DNA from 4 places in the Streptomyces sp. NPDC058653 genome. Region 3 is predicted to be linked to each of the others. Evidence: riboswitches for the same ligand, from Rfam matches in the RefSeq annotation. Region 3 holds a riboswitch; each other region holds the start of a gene.
What was found. A riboswitch is a leader RNA that binds a small molecule or an ion and turns the genes downstream of it on or off. The one in region 3 is predicted to bind cobalamin.

Region 1 (2,191 bases), on a different contig from region 3:
TCGCGGTTCTCCGCGCGTAGCTCGGCGGTGAGGCGCGCGACCTGCTCGGGGTCGACGATGTTCCGGCCGAACAGGACCACGGAGGTGAGTCCGCCCGCGATTCCGCGGCGGACCCAGTCGGGCACGGTCGTGCCCACGAATCCGGGCTGGAGCACGGTTTGCGCGAGCCGCGTCAGTTGCTGGTGACGGCTGCTGGGCCGGCTGCTCGACTCCATGCGGTCCTCCGAAGGCGCATCGCTCGGCCGGCTCAGCGAACCGCCCTTGAACTTGGTACAGGCCAATCGGATGTTGGCTTAGACCAATAAGCGTGTCAAGAAGGTATCTGCCTGCCCCGTTGTACGAACTCGACCCGGAAGCAGGCGGATTAGCCGGTTCATGAATATTTGGTGAGGCTTCGAGGGAGCGGATGACAGCGGTTAGGCTTGGCCGTGCAGCTGGTTCGCTTCCGTCCCCAGGACGGGAGCGTCGTAAGAGGGAACCTGGTGAGAATCCGGGACTGCCCCGCAGCGGTGAGTGGGAACGACCGCCGTCATCAGCACTGGGCCCGTGCCGGGCCTGGGAAGCGACGGTCAGTAGGTGTCCACCCGGGTGTCCGCGCCCGGCGGATGTGCCCATGAGTCCGAAGACCTGCCCGCTGCCCGTACGCGACCGATCGCGTACGGACATCCCGGTGACCTCGTGGGCGGGTCGGCGTACATATCGGTCGGGCAGTCGTGGTGAAGCCTGCACGCATGTTCACAGACGTGACACACGTATACACGTGGACACGTACACACGTGGACGTGCGTGGACACGTGAAGGCGTGAGCGCGTGAACGCGTACAGGCAGAACGTGACTCGCGTGCACAGGCGCGCGGAGGAGCCCGTCCGATTCCGTACCCCTTCGTGTCCTCGATCCGTCCCGGGATCGCAGGACGACTCGCGAAGGAGAGTTCCGTGACAGACAAGTCCGCAGCCGCGGCAGCACGCGCCACCGTGTACGGCTACCCGCGCCAGGGCGCGCACCGCGAACTGAAGAAGGCCGTCGAGGGCTACTGGAAGGGCGCCGTCGACGCCCGCGCCCTGCGCGAGACGGCCGCCGGGCTGCGCCGCGCCAACTGGGAGCAGCTCACGGCAGACGGTGTCCACGAGGTCCCGACCGGCGACTTCTCGTACTACGACCATGTCCTGGACACCAGCGTGATGGTCGGCGCGATCCCCGGGCGGCACCGCGCCGCGGTGGAGGCCGACGCGCTGGACGGCTACTTCGCCATGGCGCGCGGCACACAGGACGTGGCGCCGCTGGAGATGACCAAGTGGTTCGACACCAACTACCACTATCTGGTGCCCGAGTTGGGCCCCGACACCGTGTTCTCCGCCGACTCCACCAAGCAGGTCGCGGAGCTGGGCGAAGCCCTCGCGCTGGGACTGACCCCCCGGCCCGTGCTCGTCGGCCCCGTCACCTACCTCCTGCTGGCCAAGCCCGCCCCCGGCGTCGCCGACGGCTTCGAGCCGCTGACGCTGCTCGACCGGCTCCTTCCCGTGTACGCGGAGGTCCTGGCCGACCTGCGCGCGGCCGGCGCCGACTGGGTGCAGCTGGACGAGCCCGCGCTCGTGGGGGACCGCACCCCGGCCGAGCTGGCGGCGGTCGCCCGCGCCCACCACGACCTGGGCGCGCTGACCGACCGGCCCAGACTGCTCGTCGCCTCCTACTTCGACCGGCTCGGCGACGCCCTGCCGGTGCTCGCCAAGTCACCCGTCGAAGGGCTCGCGCTGGACTTCACCGGTCCGGCCGCCGCCAACCTGGAGGGTCTCGCGGCGGTCGGCGGGCTGCCGGGCAAGCGGCTGGTCGCGGGCGTGGTCGACGGACGCAACGTCTGGATCAACGACTTCGAGAAGTCCCTCGGCACACTGGGCACACTCCTCGGGCTCGCCGACCGCGTCGACGTCGCGCCGTCCTGCTCCCTGCTGCACGTCCCGCTCGACGCGACCGCCGAGCGGGACATCGATCCGGAGATCGCCCGCTGGCTGGCGTTCGCCCGCCAGAAGAGCACCGAGGTCGCGACCCTGGCCCGTGCCCTGACCGAGGGCACCGGCGCGATCGCGGCCGAACTCGCCGCCAACCGCGCCGCCCTCGCCTCCCGCGCGGAGTCGGCGCTCACCCGCGACCCGGCCGTGCGCGCCCGCGCGGCGGCCGTCACGGACGCGGACGC
Region 2 (2,191 bases), on a different contig from region 3:
GGAGCCGTAGTCGTAGATGACGATCGTCTCGGGCCTGCGGGCGACGACCTGCTCCCAGGTGGCGTCGCCGAAGGACTTGTCGAGGTCGGCGAAGACGTTGCGGCCGCCGGCCCGTTCGATCAGCTCGTTGCCGATGCCCGCGCCGCCCGCGGTGAAGGCGGTCTTGTCGCCGCTGTCGTAGACGAAGACCGGGACCGGCTTGACGCCCTTGAGTCCGGCGGCGGTGGTGGCGAGCGTGGCGCGTGCGTCGGCTGTCCACCTCCCGGCGCGGCCGGCGACGCCGAAGGTCCGTCCGACCTCCTTGATCTCGCGGAAGAGGTCGTCCATGGAAGTACCGCCGTCCTCGGGGCAGTTCTCCAGATTGAGCCGGGTGTCGACACCGGCGTCCGCCAGGTCGTCGCGGGTGCGGCCGTCCTTGGCGGCGAAGGCGCTGGTGTAACCGCCGTAGACGAGGTCGGGATTGACGGAGAGGAGTTTCTCCTTGGAGGGGTACTCCTTGGCGACGACCGGGACGCTCTCGTACGCCTTCTCGTAGGCGGGCAGGACGGCGTCGTCGAGCCAGGCGGTGCCGACGAGGGAGTTGGTGAGACCGAGTTCGATCATGATCTCGGTGACGTGCTGGTTCATCGTGACCACACGCTTCGGGGGTGCCTCGAAGGTGGTCCGCACACCGCAGTTGGCGACGGTGTACGGGAATCCGGCGGCCGGCGCTCCGGCGTGCTCGGCCGGTTCCGGGCCGGAGCCGCAGGCGGCGAGCGGGAGCAGCAGCGGAAGCAGGGCCGCCGGTATGAGGGCGTGGCGCCGCAAGGACATGACTGGGCCTCCTCCGGGGGATTTCCGCGTCCCCTGGCATGGTGGGAGAAGGGCGACAGGTCAGTTCCTGGCTTCCGGGCCCCCGGGTGCAAGGGGGGCCTGGTCACAGTGGCGGGACCGTGCCGGATTCGCACCGGCTTCCTGGGTCCTGCCGCCCTGGTTCGGCGTCAGTGTGTCAGACGACCGTGACTTCCTCTTCTGTGACCGTGCCGTCGACGATGCGGAACGAGCGGAACTGGAACGGGCCCATGTCGTCGGTGTCGGCGGTGGAGACCAGCACGTAGTGGGCGAACGGCTCCACGGCCCGGTCGATGTCGGTGCGGGAGGGGTACGCCTCGGTCGCGGTGTGCGAGTGGTAGACGACGATCACGTCCTCCTCGCGCCGCCGCATCTCCTTGTCGACCTGGTTGTGCTCGTCGCCGTCCCACTCGTAGTACGTGGGTGAGCGGGCCGCGTTGCGCATCGGGATGAAGCGCTCGGGCCGGTCGCTGTCCTCGGGGCCCGCGATCAGGCCGCAGGCCTCGTCGGGGTGGTCGGCCCGTGCGTGGGCGACGATCTGGTCGTACAGCGCCTGGGTGATGGTGAGCATGAGTGGAAGGATAAACGGGTGGCCTCCGCGGCTGAGATACGGAGGCCACCTGGTGAGACGGCCGGTGGGACGGCGCGTGGGGCGCCGGCGGGGCCGGGGCCGCGGAGCGGGACCGGGGCCGCCGCGTGCGGCCGGGTCAGTCGGAGATCTTCGCGTACTCCGGCTCGTACGGGCCCTCCGGCTCGTCCCGGCCCGGGCCCGCGAGGTCCCTGTCGCCGCGCTTGAGCAGCGCCCAGCCGCCGACGAGGAAGACCGCCCAGACGGCGCCGACGTAGAGCGAGATGCGCGCGTCGGAGTCGTAGGCGATCAGACAGGTCACGAAGGCCAGGAAGACCAGCGCCACCCAGCTCAGCGCCGAGCCGCCCGGGGCGGGGAACGAGGACGCCGGCAGCCGACCGGCGACCACGGCGGAGCGGTACTTGATGTGGCTGATGAGGATCATCATCCAGGTCCAGATCCCGGCCGCGGTGGCGACCGAGGTGACGTAGAGGAACGCCTTCTCCGGGACGACGTAGTTGAGGACGACGCCGATGCCCATCAGGGCGACGGACGCGGCGATGCCGGCCGCCGGTGTCCGGCGGGTGTTGAGCCTGCCGAGGGCCTGGGGGGCCTCCTTGTTGGCGGCGAGGTCGCGCAGCATCCGGCCGGTGGAGTACATGCCGGAGTTGCAGGACGAGAGTGCCGCCGTCAGCACCACGAAGTTGACGATGCCGGCGCCGAGCGGGATGCCGATCTTGGCGAAGGCGTGGACGAACGGGCTCTCGCCCTCGCTGAACTCGGTCCACCGCA
Region 3 (2,191 bases):
CACCTGCGCGGGTGTGAACGTGGGGCCCCCGCCGGTTCCGCCCACATCGGTGGGGCCGAAGACCCATGCCTCCACGGATCCGTCCTTCGGCCTGTTGCTCATCGCGCCGAGCGGGCTGTACGTCCAGAAGTCCTGGCCCGCCGGGGCGAGCCAGTAGGACCAGTACGCGGTGGCGGGCGGGGTGAGCTCGCACGCCTCCTCCGCCGGAGTCGGGTACCCGGCGCCGGAGTCGAACTCGGCGTGGCCCAGGCGACAGATGAACGCGGGGCCGTCGTGCTCGGTGCCCTCGGTGCTGAACCCGGCCTCGTGCAGGAGGTCGTATCCCGTGGTCGGACTCGCGTCGCAGCCCCGGACGATCCCACCGCCCCAGTCGCCGAAGTCCACCGCGACGACCGCGCCCTTGGTGGGGGTGCACGTCTCGATGGGGTCGGCCGCGGCCGGGGACGCGGGGCCGAGCAGGAAGACCCCGCCGGCGACAGCCATGAGGACGGAGCACAGCAGCGCGCCCGCTCGCGGGCGCACACCGCGCGCTCTTCGTCCGGATACGTCTCCGTGCTCCACGGCGGCCCCCTGGCGTCGGCCGTTACGGGGGTCCACGTGACGCGACCGGCGGCCCGGTGGAGTCGTCGAGCGACGTCCCCGGCGGTGCCGGCCGTACCACGCCGTAGTCCGCGACGGCGTCGTTCACTTGAGCTCAGAACCAGGTAATCCGGCTTGCCCACCGGGCACATGAGTGCCTGACGGGCCTACGGTTGCGGGTCAGCGCCGGACTTAGACCGGCTTCCCCTGGGAACTGAGCAGAGATGCGGACGAATTAGAGCACAGATGCGAATCCGGCGACAAGGGAGTGCGCGGCGCGCGGTTTTCGACTAGCGTCCCGTGCTGCCGAGTTGGGGGAATCCGGTGGGAGTCCGGAGCTGACGCGCAGCGGTGTGGACCCGGGGGCTCGGAGCCCCGGAGAGGTCCGAGCCCGAATGCCCGACCGGCCTGTTCCACAGGACGTCGACCCACGCGCTCGGGCGACGGCCGCGTGTCGTCGGGCGGGCTCTCGTACACGGATTCTCGCGTACGGGTACGGCCGGAGGGGCGTGAGGCCGCCGCCCCTCTCTCCCCGGGAGTACCGACATGACCTCACCCCGCGCCTCGCGACCCCGCGCCTCGCGCGTCAGCTCGTCCCGCCGGGGCGTCACCCGGCGCACCGTCGCCCGGCCCGCCCTGATCGCCGTACCCGCCGCGTTCACCGCACTCGCCCTGACCGCGCTGCCCGCACTCGCCACGTCGACCCCCGCGCAGATAGCCACGTCCAAGACGAACGGTGTGGGCTATCTGCGCTCACTGCAAGGCGCCGACGGTTCGTACGCGGGCGCCGGACTCTCCAACGAATGGGCTTTCTCCGCGTTCGCCGCCGCCGGGACGGCGGCCGTCGACGTCGCACCGGGCGGCGACACGAGCAGGAACGCCCGTACCGTCTACCGTGCCCACCTCGCCAACGCCTCCTGGCCCGGCACCTCCCCGGTCGTCACCGACTACGAGCGCGGCATCATCAACGCCTACTCCGCCGGTGTCGACCCCGCCCGGGTCTCCGCGAGCCGCAATCTGATCGCCGACACCTACGCGTACTGGCAGAACTCCGAGCCGGGCTACTGGGGGGCGTCCGCCAACTTCAACGGCACCGTCTTCGCACTCATCGCCCTCGCCGGCGCCAAGACGCAGACCGGTGTCCAGCGCGTACCGCAGGCGCTCCTGAACAGGTCCGTCACCACGGTCCGCGCCAATCAGCACGACGACGGCGGCTGGACCTTCGCCAAGGCCGAGGGCGACCCGGCCAAGCTCGCCGCCGACGGCGACATCGACATGACCGGCGCCGCCATGGCCGCACTCTGCATGTCCGGCGTCCCGGCCACCGACCCCGCCATCACCGAGGCGAAGGCCTTCCTCAAGTCGAAACTCATCAGAACCACCGGCGCCTTCGACGCCATGTTCGGCGCCAACACCAACTCCAACGGCTGGGCCGTCTCCGGCCTCAACGCCTGCGGCATCAACCCGCAGACCGGTGACTTCCTCACCACGGCCGGCAAGACGCCCGTGGACTTCCTGATCGCCCAGCAGTTCAACCCGGCCGGCGGCTTCAGATACCTCCCCGGCGACACCGGCCCCTCCGCGTACGCCTCGGTCGACGCCCTGCGCGCCG
Region 4 (2,191 bases), on a different contig from region 3:
CGTGACGGTCAGCGGCTGTATGTCGATACGCCAGAACACCTGGGCCGGCGCGCCGATCGCGTGGACCGTCAGCGCGCGTACGACATCGGGCTCGGCCACCGCGAGGACGCGCGCCGAACGGGGGCGCGCGTCCTTTCCCAGCGGATCGGAGCCCGGCGCATCGGCGCCCAATGGCTCGGCGCCCAATGGCTCGGCGCCCAACGGCTCGGGGCCCGGTGGATCGGCGCGCAGCGCGTCGGCGTCGAGCGCGTCGAGCCAGTGGCCGAGGCGGCTGTGCAGCGCCTCCAGCGACTCCCCGCCGTGCGGCGCCGCCGCCGGGTTGCCCAGCCAGGCGGCGACCGCCTCCGGCTCGGCGGCGCCGACCTCGTCCAGCCGCCTGCCGCGCCACCGGCCCATCGCGCACGTACGCAGCTCGGGCAGCGGCTCCGCGACCAGGCCCAGCGCCTCCGCCGTCTGCCGGCAGCGCTCCGAGGGGGACGTGAACACCCGGGCGGCGGCGGCGCGTTGCTCCGCGACGGTGGGCGCGTCCCGTACGGCCCCGGCCTGGCGCAGCCCCGCCGCGTCCAGCGGACCGTCGCCGAAACGCGCCTCGCGCAACGCGGTGCTGAGCGCCGGTGAGATCAACGTCACGCGTACGGTCATCGGGCTCCCCAGAGTCGTACGTTCACCGGACGCGGCCCCCGTCGTCCGGCTCCGGCGCCGGCCGCCGGACCCGTCGCCCTCTTGGCCGACCTGCCCGATCGCGGTACGTTCACGTCGATATCACGACGGCAAGACGGAAGTCCGGTGAGATTCCGGCACGGTCGCGCCACTGTATGCCGAGCAGCCACCGCGTACGCGCGGCGAGGCGGCCCGGTGAGTCAGACCCGATGGTCGTCGTGCGAGCTCCACTGAACGGGACGCGAGTTCCCAAGGAGGTTGTGCCGTGGCTGAGTCCATTGTGCCCCCGGCCGTTTCTTCACCCGCCGGATCAGCGATATCGCCCCTGACTCCCCTGCCCCTGCGGGCGGTTCTGCCGTGGGCTGTCTTCGTGGGCACGCTGATGCTGGTGCTGCTGTACTTCGTCGGTGCCGAACAGGGCGCGACGTCGGTGTTCTCCGGGGCGGGGGTGCACGAGTGGGTGCACGACGGCCGTCATCTGCTCGGCTTCCCCTGCCACTGATCCGACGGACGGAGGCCACCCTCGGAGAACATCACCATGCAATCGTCCACCGTCAGAACCCTGTTGGTCCGCGGCATGATCGCGGGCGTCGTCGCCGGGCTGCTCGCGTTCGCGCTCGCCTACGTGGTGGGGGAGCCGTCCATCGAGGACTCCATCGCCCTGGAGGAGGCCGCGTCCGCGCCGGCGCACGAGCACGACGGCGCTGCCGCCGAACCGGCCGCGCCCGCCGAGGAAGAGGAGGAGTTGGTCACGCGGCCGGTCCAGTCGACCTTCGGTCTCGCCACCGGCGTCCTCGTCTACGGCGTCGCCCTGGGCGGCATCGCCTCCCTGGCTTTCGCCGTCTGTCTGGGCCGGGTCGGCCGGCTCCGGCCACGGGCGACGGCCGCGCTGGTCGCGGGCGCCGCGTTCACCACCGTCTATCTGGTGCCGTTCCTCAAGTACCCCGCGACGCCACCCGCCGTGGGCAATCCCGACACCATCGGCAAGCGCACGACGCTCTTCTTCCTGATGATCGTGCTCAGCGTGCTGGTCGCGGTCATCGCCGTCATCGCCGGACGCCGGCTCGCGCCGACGCTCGGCAACTGGAACGCGACCGTCGCCGCCGGCGGCGGCTATGTGGTGGTCATGGCCCTGGCCTGTCTGCTGCTGCCCGCCAACACCGACGCGGTGAGGGAGACCTTCCCGGCCGCGCTGCTCTGGGAGTTCAGGCTGGCCTCACTGGGTGTGCAGGCGCTGCTGTGGACAGCCTTCGGGCTGATCTTCGGGGCGCTGGCGGAGCGCGCACTGCGCCCCGCGGACGCCCACCCCGCCGGGCAGGGCCCGGAAGCCGTAACGAGCACGCCGGCCGCGCACGCCGGCTGACACCGGCGTACCCGGCCTACACCGGAGTACGGCCGGAGACCGGCCGGGTGGCGGCCCCGGGGCACCGCCCGGAGAACGACATCCGCTCGTACGACACGCGCCCGGCAGGATTCCTGCCGGGCGCAAGTCATGTATGGGCCATCCGTGTATGAGATCCGTAAAACACGC

Region 1: it holds a riboswitch for cobalamin, as region 3 does, so the genes downstream of both, metE (5-methyltetrahydropteroyltriglutamate--homocysteine S-methyltransferase) here and ACFWU9_RS24545 (prenyltransferase/squalene oxidase repeat-containing protein) in region 3, are expected to answer to the same signal.
Region 2: it holds a riboswitch for cobalamin, as region 3 does, so the genes downstream of both, ACFWU9_RS08685 (ABC transporter substrate-binding protein) here and ACFWU9_RS24545 (prenyltransferase/squalene oxidase repeat-containing protein) in region 3, are expected to answer to the same signal.
Region 4: it holds a riboswitch for cobalamin, as region 3 does, so the genes downstream of both, ACFWU9_RS32785 (CbtB domain-containing protein) here and ACFWU9_RS24545 (prenyltransferase/squalene oxidase repeat-containing protein) in region 3, are expected to answer to the same signal.

What each region holds. Positions count from the first base shown of each region.
Region 1 covers NZ_JBHXRM010000015.1:58,634-60,824, reverse strand. The annotation lists gene ACFWU9_RS15415 (glycoside hydrolase family 3 protein) at 1-215, opposite strand, end outside; cobalamin riboswitch at 419-650, shown strand; gene metE (5-methyltetrahydropteroyltriglutamate--homocysteine S-methyltransferase) at 936-2,191, shown strand, end outside.
Region 2 covers NZ_JBHXRM010000007.1:93,434-95,624, reverse strand. The annotation lists gene ACFWU9_RS08685 (ABC transporter substrate-binding protein) at 1-813, opposite strand, end outside; cobalamin riboswitch at 854-1,000, opposite strand; gene ACFWU9_RS08680 (Mov34/MPN/PAD-1 family protein) at 989-1,402, opposite strand; gene ACFWU9_RS08675 (amino acid permease) at 1,539-2,191, opposite strand, start outside.
Region 3 covers NZ_JBHXRM010000031.1:24,870-27,060, forward strand. The annotation lists gene ACFWU9_RS24540 (prenyltransferase/squalene oxidase repeat-containing protein) at 1-483, opposite strand, end outside; cobalamin riboswitch at 682-822, opposite strand; cobalamin riboswitch at 863-1,001, shown strand; gene ACFWU9_RS24545 (prenyltransferase/squalene oxidase repeat-containing protein) at 1,126-2,191, shown strand, end outside.
Region 4 covers NZ_JBHXRM010000056.1:47,040-49,230, forward strand. The annotation lists gene ACFWU9_RS32780 (histidine phosphatase family protein) at 1-642, opposite strand, end outside; cobalamin riboswitch at 733-889, shown strand; gene ACFWU9_RS32785 (CbtB domain-containing protein) at 926-1,162, shown strand; gene ACFWU9_RS32790 (CbtA family protein) at 1,199-2,023, shown strand.